3 regions of the Streptomyces asoensis genome follow, and region 2 is predicted to be linked to each of the others. Evidence: riboswitches for the same ligand, from Rfam matches in the RefSeq annotation. Region 2 holds a riboswitch; each other region holds the start of a gene.

Region 1 (3,231 bases), about 10 Mb from region 2:
GGGCGGACGCGACGTTGCCGATCACGAACAGAGCGGACAGCAGGAGCAGAAGCCGTTTGTGGGCGATGCGCGCGCCGATGCCCGTCAGGAGCGGGGCGCCGACGACGACGCCGAGCGCGTAGGCGGAGACGATGTTGCCGGCGTGCGGCACGGACACGCCGACCCCGTCGGCGATCTGGGGCAGCAGCCCCATCGTGGCGAACTCGGTCGTACCGATACCGAACGCGACGAGGGCAAGGGCCAGCAGGGCCAGTGGCATGGAGCGGAAGTACCTTTCGCGGGCGGCGGTCCGGATCGTGGCGGAGCAGGCGGGACCACGAGGTGTCCTGCTCCTGTGGCCATTCGCGCCGGCCACCGTTGCCCGGTGCGCCCCCCAGGGCAGGGAAGGCCCACAAGCAGTGCAGCGGTGGCGCATGCCCACGCATTCCAAGATCGGCCGACAGCAATTATGGCCTGCATCACACCGGCTCCGGGGCCGGCCATACCCCGGGCGCGCGCAGGGACAGTCTGCGGGCGGCGGCGTCTGCGGTGCAGGGCGGCCGGGCGACCTCGCGGCTGCGGAGGGCGGCAGGGGGCCGGTCTTCGGCCGGTTGCCGGCGCTGAGCACGCAGGTGCTTGAGAAAGGGAAATGGTCAGGCGGCCGCGGTCGTCATGGACGGGGCGCGGGCGGCCGGCCCGTGCCCCGCCGGCCGCCGGCTCCCGGCTTCGCGGTCGTCGGCGTCTCGTTCGGCTGCTGCGGCCGCCGGTTAGGGATCCGGCGGCTTTGGCCGATGACGGGAGAGCGGGTGAGAGCGCGTGCCCGAGGAAAGGGTCAGTGGTGCTCGATGCCGAGTTGGTCCGCGGCAGCGTCGACGGTCTGGGCGAGCAGGACGGCGATGGTCATCGGGCCGACGCCGCCGGGCACCGGGGTGATCAGGCGGGCTCGGGTCAGGGCGGCGTCGAAGTCCACGTCGCCCACGTTGCCCCGGTTGTAGCCGGCGTCGATCACCACCGCGCCGGGCTTGATGTCCTCACCCCGGATCAGCCGGGGCCGTCCCACGGCCGCCACCACGACATCCGCTTCCCGGATGATGTCCGGCAGGTCCGCCGTGCGGGAGTGGCAGTAGGTCACCGTTGCGTCCCGGGCGAGCAGGAGCATCCCCACCGGTTTGCCGAGGATCGCGCTGCGGCCCACCACGGCGGCACGCCGGCCGGTGAGGTCGACGTCGTAGGCCTCCAGCAGTCGCATGATGCCGCCCGGGGTGCAGGACACGAAGCCCGGCAGCCCGAAGCTCATGGCGGCGAAGGAATGTGCCGTGACCCCGTCGACGTCCTTGTGCGGAGCGATGGCCTCGAACGCCGCTCGCTCGTCGATGTGCGGGCCGCAGGGATGCTGGAGCAGGATGCCGTGCACGTCCGGATCGTCGGACAGGCCGGCGAGGGTGTCGATCAGCTCGGCGGTCGTGGTGGCGGCGGGCAGAGCGATGTGCCGGGACCGGATACCCGCCTTCGCGCACCGCGCCCGTTTCATCCGGACGTAGGTGACCGACGCGGGGTCCTCCCCCACCAGCACCGTCGCCAGGCAGGGGCTGGTCCCCGTGTGCTGTGAGATCTGTGCCGCCCTGGCGGCAGCCTCTTCGACGATGCGTCCGGCAAGACCGGTGCCGTCCATGAGCTGGGCCGTCTGAGTCGCGGACATCGTTGCCTCCGGGTGTGGCCGACCACTCGCCCAGGCGCACGGCAACGACGTCTCGTCAGACCGCTCCCCGGTGGTGCTCCACCTCAGCGCCAGTCACGGCCCACACCGCACTGTAGTAGACGCGCAGCCTGCTCACCCCGGTCAATGTCCGGCGCCGGAAGGCGACTTGCCGGGGCCCGCCGGCTCGGGCCGGGGCCAGGGGCGGGGACGAAGGGTGCGGTCGTGAAGGGGCGGTCGCCTGCGCGGCGAAAGGCTCTGCGGGGCTTCAGCCCGGACGATCGTCCCCGCAGGCAATAGGTGAGGCCCGGGGACACTGTCCCCCTCACGACCACGTCCTGGACAACGCGGCCGGGCGTGGCGGCATTCCCGCGCCGTGGGCGTACGGATGCGTCAGGCGCTGCGGGGTCTGGGCGCGGGCGGGTTCCTGGTTCGTTCGGTGAAGTCCGGCTCGGTGCGCACGCACGGCGGAGGGAGCGGCCACGCCCGGCCGGTGCGTTGCCCGACGGCCGTCCCGGTGGCCCGACTGGTCGGGGCCGGCCGCGCATCCGGCCGGGCAGGGTCCGTGCCGGCAGGGTGTACGGGGCATGCGTGAACGGCGGCAACGCGTTGGTGTGGCCGCTCACACGGCGCGCTCCATGCAGAGCAGTTGATCCCGTGTCTCCCATGATTCGGCGGTGGTGAAGCCGAGCCGCTCGTACAGGGCGATGGCGCTTGTGCGCCATTTCCACACCGACAGGCGTACCGTGCCGACGCCGTTTTCCGCGGCATGCGCGAGGGCGGCGCCGATCAGGCCGGACGCGATACCCCGGCTCCGGAATGCCGGGTCGGTCCAGAGTCTTTTGATCTCCGAGTGTCCGTCGGCGGGGGCGGTCAGCACGAGGCAGCCCACGGCTGTGCCGCCGCTCAGAGCCATCAGCACGGTGTCGTCGGCGAACGCGGCCCGCGGGTCCGAGATTTCTGTCCGGTAGCGGTCCGGCAGCGCGTCCGCATCGGCGACGGCCTCGCCTTTCTCGGCCTGAGTCCGCAGGTGGTAGGCCGCCAACAACTCGGCCAGCCGGTCCGCTGGAGGTCCCTGGCCCGGCCGGCGGACGATGACCACCTCGTGTTGATCGGTCATTGCGCCAGCATCACACGGGCCCGTGCCTGACGCCGCCACGGGCCTGTAGCAGTGCCTGCGCCTGCCGCGGGGGGGCCTGGAGCCGACAGGAGCGGCAGAGGTGGGTCCGGCTAGTCCTCGAGCCCCCAGCTGTGGATCCGCCTCGGGTGGATGCGGATCACCTCCTCGCTGAAGTGCGGGCCCAACTCGTGGGGGCCGATGAGGAGTTCGGCGTCCCCTCGGATGTCCACCCCGCGCACCGTCCAGGGCCGCAGGCTCACGATGTCGTCCACGACGAGCGCGGCCTTCGGGTTCTTGCGCAGGTTGCGCCACTTCTTCGTCTGTCCCATGGCGAACCCGCCGATCAGGATCGTGCCGTCCTCTTGCAGGAAGAACCCCACGGGATTGGCCTGCGGCTGCCCCGACGCATCGACCGTCGCGAGGCGCCCCAGCCGCT
Region 2 (3,231 bases):
CACGGCGACGGCGCAGTAGGCGTAGCGCCAGCCCAGTTGCTGTCCGAGAGCCGTGCCGGCCGGGACACCGATGATGTTGGCGATGGTGAGTCCGAGGAACATCCTCGACACGGCCCGCCCGGCTCGTTCGGGGGCGACCAGCCGGGAGGCCACGACAGCGCCCACGCCGAACAGCGCTCCGTGGGGCAGGCCCGCCAGGAAACGCGCGGCGAACAGCAGGCCGAAGCCGGGAGCGAGGGCGGACGCGACGTTGCCGATCACGAACAGAGCGGACAGCAGGAGCAGAAGCCGTTTGTGGGCGATGCGCGCGCCGATGCCCGTCAGGAGCGGGGCGCCGACGACGACGCCGAGCGCGTAGGCGGAGACGATGTTGCCGGCGTGCGGCACGGACACGCCGACCCCGTCGGCGATCTGGGGCAGCAGCCCCATCGTGGCGAACTCGGTCGTACCGATACCGAACGCGACGAGGGCAAGGGCCAGCAGGGCCAGTGGCATGGAGCGGAAGTACCTTTCGCGGGCGGCGGTCCGGATCGTGGCGGAGCAGGCGGGACCACGAGGTGTCCTGCTCCTGTGGCCATTCGCGCCGGCCACCGTTGCCCGGTGCGCCCCCCAGGGCAGGGAAGGCCCACAAGCAGTGCAGCGGTGGCGCATGCCCACGCATTCCAAGATCGGCCGACAGCAATTATGGCCTGCATCACACCGGCTCCGGGGCCGGCCATACCCCGGGCGCGCGCAGGGACAGTCTGCGGGCGGCGGCGTCTGCGGTGCAGGGCGGCCGGGCGACCTCGCGGCTGCGGAGGGCGGCAGGGGGCCGGTCTTCGGCCGGTTGCCGGCGCTGAGCACGCAGGTGCTTGAGAAAGGGAAATGGTCAGGCGGCCGCGGTCGTCATGGACGGGGCGCGGGCGGCCGGCCCGTGCCCCGCCGGCCGCCGGCTCCCGGCTTCGCGGTCGTCGGCGTCTCGTTCGGCTGCTGCGGCCGCCGGTTAGGGATCCGGCGGCTTTGGCCGATGACGGGAGAGCGGGTGAGAGCGCGTGCCCGAGGAAAGGGTCAGTGGTGCTCGATGCCGAGTTGGTCCGCGGCAGCGTCGACGGTCTGGGCGAGCAGGACGGCGATGGTCATCGGGCCGACGCCGCCGGGCACCGGGGTGATCAGGCGGGCTCGGGTCAGGGCGGCGTCGAAGTCCACGTCGCCCACGTTGCCCCGGTTGTAGCCGGCGTCGATCACCACCGCGCCGGGCTTGATGTCCTCACCCCGGATCAGCCGGGGCCGTCCCACGGCCGCCACCACGACATCCGCTTCCCGGATGATGTCCGGCAGGTCCGCCGTGCGGGAGTGGCAGTAGGTCACCGTTGCGTCCCGGGCGAGCAGGAGCATCCCCACCGGTTTGCCGAGGATCGCGCTGCGGCCCACCACGGCGGCACGCCGGCCGGTGAGGTCGACGTCGTAGGCCTCCAGCAGTCGCATGATGCCGCCCGGGGTGCAGGACACGAAGCCCGGCAGCCCGAAGCTCATGGCGGCGAAGGAATGTGCCGTGACCCCGTCGACGTCCTTGTGCGGAGCGATGGCCTCGAACGCCGCTCGCTCGTCGATGTGCGGGCCGCAGGGATGCTGGAGCAGGATGCCGTGCACGTCCGGATCGTCGGACAGGCCGGCGAGGGTGTCGATCAGCTCGGCGGTCGTGGTGGCGGCGGGCAGAGCGATGTGCCGGGACCGGATACCCGCCTTCGCGCACCGCGCCCGTTTCATCCGGACGTAGGTGACCGACGCGGGGTCCTCCCCCACCAGCACCGTCGCCAGGCAGGGGCTGGTCCCCGTGTGCTGTGAGATCTGTGCCGCCCTGGCGGCAGCCTCTTCGACGATGCGTCCGGCAAGACCGGTGCCGTCCATGAGCTGGGCCGTCTGAGTCGCGGACATCGTTGCCTCCGGGTGTGGCCGACCACTCGCCCAGGCGCACGGCAACGACGTCTCGTCAGACCGCTCCCCGGTGGTGCTCCACCTCAGCGCCAGTCACGGCCCACACCGCACTGTAGTAGACGCGCAGCCTGCTCACCCCGGTCAATGTCCGGCGCCGGAAGGCGACTTGCCGGGGCCCGCCGGCTCGGGCCGGGGCCAGGGGCGGGGACGAAGGGTGCGGTCGTGAAGGGGCGGTCGCCTGCGCGGCGAAAGGCTCTGCGGGGCTTCAGCCCGGACGATCGTCCCCGCAGGCAATAGGTGAGGCCCGGGGACACTGTCCCCCTCACGACCACGTCCTGGACAACGCGGCCGGGCGTGGCGGCATTCCCGCGCCGTGGGCGTACGGATGCGTCAGGCGCTGCGGGGTCTGGGCGCGGGCGGGTTCCTGGTTCGTTCGGTGAAGTCCGGCTCGGTGCGCACGCACGGCGGAGGGAGCGGCCACGCCCGGCCGGTGCGTTGCCCGACGGCCGTCCCGGTGGCCCGACTGGTCGGGGCCGGCCGCGCATCCGGCCGGGCAGGGTCCGTGCCGGCAGGGTGTACGGGGCATGCGTGAACGGCGGCAACGCGTTGGTGTGGCCGCTCACACGGCGCGCTCCATGCAGAGCAGTTGATCCCGTGTCTCCCATGATTCGGCGGTGGTGAAGCCGAGCCGCTCGTACAGGGCGATGGCGCTTGTGCGCCATTTCCACACCGACAGGCGTACCGTGCCGACGCCGTTTTCCGCGGCATGCGCGAGGGCGGCGCCGATCAGGCCGGACGCGATACCCCGGCTCCGGAATGCCGGGTCGGTCCAGAGTCTTTTGATCTCCGAGTGTCCGTCGGCGGGGGCGGTCAGCACGAGGCAGCCCACGGCTGTGCCGCCGCTCAGAGCCATCAGCACGGTGTCGTCGGCGAACGCGGCCCGCGGGTCCGAGATTTCTGTCCGGTAGCGGTCCGGCAGCGCGTCCGCATCGGCGACGGCCTCGCCTTTCTCGGCCTGAGTCCGCAGGTGGTAGGCCGCCAACAACTCGGCCAGCCGGTCCGCTGGAGGTCCCTGGCCCGGCCGGCGGACGATGACCACCTCGTGTTGATCGGTCATTGCGCCAGCATCACACGGGCCCGTGCCTGACGCCGCCACGGGCCTGTAGCAGTGCCTGCGCCTGCCGCGGGGGGGCCTGGAGCCGACAGGAGCGGCAGAGGTGGGTCCGGCTAGTCCTCGAGCCCCCAGCTGTGGATCCGCCTCGGGTGGATGCGGATCACCTCCTCGCTGAAGTGCGGGCCCAACTCGTGGGGGCCGAT
Region 3 (3,231 bases), 3.8 Mb from region 2:
TCGGGTACGTGAACAGGCCCACGGAGGCGCGGTCGGCGCCCTGCCTGGCGGACTTGTCCTTGAACTGGGTCATCCGGCCGGCCTCGCCCATGCCGGTGAGGCAGTTCATGACCCAGGCGAGCTGGGCGTGCTCGGGGACGTGGCTCTGGACGAAGAGCGTGCAGCGGTCCGGGTCGAGACCGGCCGCGAGGAGCTGGGCGGCGGCCAGCCGCGTGTTGGCGCTGAGCTCCTTCGGGTCCTGCGGGACCGTGATCGCGTGCAGGTCGACGACCATGTAGAACGCGTCGTGGGTCTCCTGGAGCGCCACCCACTGGCGGACGGCGCCGAGGTAGTTGCCGAGGTGGAACGAGCCTGCGGTGGGCTGGATTCCGGAGAGCACGCGGGGTCGGTCTGAGGCCATACTCATCATTGTCTCAGAGCGCGGAGACCGCCCGGAACGGGTCCCGGGCGGCCACGGGGGCCGCCCGGGGTGCCGCCGGGTCAGCCGAGGTCGATCTCCGGGTACAGCGGGAAGCCCGCCACCAGGTCGGTCGCCCGCTGGGAGATCTCGTCCGCGACCTTCGCGTCCAGGACGTGGGCGGCCTTCGAGGGGGCGCCCGACTTGGTCGTGCCCGGCTCCGTCGTGGTGAGGACTCGGTCGATCAGGGCGGCGACCTCGTCCATCTCGGCCGTGCCCAGGCCCCGGGTCGTCAGCGCCGGCGTTCCGATGCGGATGCCGGAGGTGTACCAGGCGCCGTTCGGGTCGGCGGGGATGGCGTTGCGGTTGGTGACGATGCCCGAGTCGAGCAGCGCCGCCTCGGCCTGGCGGCCGGTGAGACCGTAGGAGGAGGCCACGTCGATCAGGTTCAGGTGGTTGTCCGTGCCGCCGGTGACCAGGGTCGCGCCGCGCCGCATCAGGCCCTCGGCGAGCGCGCGGGAGTTGTCGACGATGCGCTGGGCGTAGTCCTGGAAGGACGGCCGACGGGCCTCCGCCAGGGCGACGGCCTTGGCGGCCATGACGTGCGGGAGCGGGCCGCCGAGGACCATCGGGCAGCCGCGGTCCACCTGGTCCTTGAGCGAGTCGTCGCACAGGACCATGCCGCCGCGGGGGCCGCGCAGGGACTTGTGGGTGGTGGTCGTCACGATCTGGGCGTGCGGGACCGGGTCGAAGTCGCCGGTCAGGACCTTGCCCGCGACCAGTCCTGCGAAGTGCGCCATGTCGACCATGAGGGTCGCGCCGACCTCGTCGGCGATCTCGCGCATGATCCGGAAGTTCACCAGACGGGGGTACGCGGAGTAGCCCGCGACGATGATCAGCGGCTTGAAGTCGCGGGCCGAGGCGCGCAGGGCCTCGTAGTCGATCAGGCCGGTGGCCGGGTCGGTGCCGTAGGAGCGCTGATTGAACATTTTGCCGCTGATGTTGGGCCTGAAGCCGTGGGTGAGGTGGCCGCCGGCGTCCAGGGACATGCCGAGCATGCGCTGGTTGCCGAAGGCCTGGCGCAGCTCGGCCCAGTCGGCGTCGGAGAGGTCGTTGACCTGGCGGACGCCCGCCTTGGCGAGGGCCGGGACCTCGACGCGGTCGGCGAGGATCGACCAGAAGGCGACCAGGTTGGCGTCGATGCCGGAGTGCGGCTGGACGTACGCGTGGCGGGCGCCGAAGAGCTCGCGGGCGTGCTCGGCGGCCAGCGCCTCGACGGTGTCCACGTTGCGGCAGCCGGCGTAGAAGCGGCGGCCGACGGTTCCCTCGGCGTACTTGTCGCTGAACCAGTTGCCCATCGCGAGGAGGGTGGCCGGCGAGGCGTAGTTCTCGGAGGCGATCAGCTTGAGCATCTCGCGCTGGTCGTGGACCTCCTGGCCGATGGCGTCGGCGACACGCGGCTCGACGGCGCGGATCACGTCGAGTGCGGCACGGAAGGCGGTGGACTCGGTGGAGAGGGACTGCTGCTCGGACATGTCGGCCTCCGGGGGCGTGGCGTGCGGTCACGGTTCTCGGTCTGGCCCAGGCGCACGGCACTCTTGTCGCTCACAGGCCGCTCCCCGATGGTCCGTCCCATCCCAGCGCGCCAGTCACGGCCCGCTCGCCAGCCTACCGGTCACGCCCGAATCCCAAGGTCCGGCGTCCACCATGCGAGCGACGTCGGACCCGCGCAGGACCACGCCTCCAGTGGATCCGGAGCGGCCCGCGGACCTGCGGATCCGGGGTCTGGAGGATCCGGGGTCTAGAGGATCACGTGGGGCAGGAAGCGGGCGTACTCGTCCGTGATCAGGCCGGAGGACTCGCGGATGCCGAGGCCGGCCGACTCGTCCTCCACCATCCACGCGCCGAGGACGACGTGGTTGCCGTCGAACGCGGGGAGGGGCGCCAACTGCTGGTAGCAGCAGGCTTCGTCGGTGCGCGGGGCGGGATCGCCGCCCGGTTCGTGCAGGGTGACGCCGGCGCCCTCGCGGCCCAGCAGCGGCTTGGCCACATAGCCGGTGGTGGCCGCCAGTTCGCGGGGGCCGTCGAGGTAGGCGGGGAGGAGGTTGGGGTGTCCGGGGTACAGCTCCCACAGGACGGCCAGCAGGGCCTTGTTGCTGAGGAGCATCTTCCAGGCCGGTTCGATCCACAGGGTCGTGCCGGTGCCGCCGCCGTTGTCGAGGGTGTCGAGGACATGGCCCGCGAAGCGGTCGGTCGTCAGCCACTCCCAGGGGTAGAGCTTGAAGCAGCTGCGGATGAAGCGGAGTTGCCGGTCGACGAAGCGGCCGGACAGCGGGTCCCAGCCGATCTCCTCCATGGAGATCCAGTCGGTGTCCAGGCCGGCCTGCTCGGCGGTCTCCTTGAGGTAGGCGACCGTCATGAGGTCCTCGCCCAGCTCGTCCTCCGAGGAGTGCGCGAAGTAGAGCGGGCTGCCGGGCGGGAGGAGAGGGCCCTGCTTCTTCCAGGCGGCGATCAGGCGTTCGTGGAGGGAGTTCCACTGGTCGGCGCCGGGGAATCGTTCCTCCATCCAGAACCACTGGGGGGAGGCCGCCTCCACCAGCGAGGTGGGGGTGTCGGCGTTGTACTCCAGGAGTTTCGCCGGGCCGGTGCCGTCGTAGCGGAGGTCGAAACGGCCGTAGACGGACGGGAGTTCGGCACGCCGGTGCCAGGCCTCGACGACCGCCGCCGCGATCCGCGGGTCGGTGATGCCGAGGTCGGCGAGGCGGTCGGACTCGACGAGGTGGGCGGCCGCCGCCAGGCACATGGTGTGCAGTTCCTCGACGGTCTCCTCCAGC

The links. A riboswitch is a leader RNA that binds a small molecule or an ion and turns the genes downstream of it on or off. The one in region 2 is predicted to bind ZMP and ZTP.
Region 1: it holds a riboswitch for ZMP and ZTP, as region 2 does, so the genes downstream of both, G9272_RS00170 (bifunctional 5,10-methylenetetrahydrofolate dehydrogenase/5,10-methenyltetrahydrofolate cyclohydrolase) here and G9272_RS44465 (bifunctional 5,10-methylenetetrahydrofolate dehydrogenase/5,10-methenyltetrahydrofolate cyclohydrolase) in region 2, are expected to answer to the same signal.
Region 3: it holds a riboswitch for ZMP and ZTP, as region 2 does, so the genes downstream of both, G9272_RS27705 (glycine hydroxymethyltransferase) here and G9272_RS44465 (bifunctional 5,10-methylenetetrahydrofolate dehydrogenase/5,10-methenyltetrahydrofolate cyclohydrolase) in region 2, are expected to answer to the same signal.

Annotation. Positions count from the first base shown of each region.
Region 1 is NZ_CP049838.1:34,713-37,943, forward strand. Features, by position in the region: gene G9272_RS00165 (MFS transporter) at 1-259, opposite strand, end outside; gene G9272_RS00170 (bifunctional 5,10-methylenetetrahydrofolate dehydrogenase/5,10-methenyltetrahydrofolate cyclohydrolase) at 812-1,678, opposite strand; ZMP/ZTP riboswitch at 1,700-1,785, opposite strand; gene G9272_RS00175 (GNAT family N-acetyltransferase) at 2,298-2,795, opposite strand; gene G9272_RS00180 (PPOX class F420-dependent oxidoreductase) at 2,906-3,231, opposite strand, start outside.
Region 2 is NZ_CP049838.1:10,006,594-10,009,824, reverse strand. Features, by position in the region: gene G9272_RS44470 (MFS transporter) at 1-495, opposite strand, end outside; gene G9272_RS44465 (bifunctional 5,10-methylenetetrahydrofolate dehydrogenase/5,10-methenyltetrahydrofolate cyclohydrolase) at 1,048-1,914, opposite strand; ZMP/ZTP riboswitch at 1,936-2,021, opposite strand; gene G9272_RS44460 (GNAT family N-acetyltransferase) at 2,534-3,031, opposite strand; gene G9272_RS44455 (PPOX class F420-dependent oxidoreductase) at 3,142-3,231, opposite strand, start outside.
Region 3 is NZ_CP049838.1:6,164,452-6,167,682, reverse strand. Features, by position in the region: gene trpS (tryptophan--tRNA ligase) at 1-400, opposite strand, end outside; gene G9272_RS27705 (glycine hydroxymethyltransferase) at 481-1,932, opposite strand; ZMP/ZTP riboswitch at 1,970-2,060, opposite strand; gene G9272_RS27700 (glutathionylspermidine synthase family protein) at 2,199-3,231, opposite strand, start outside.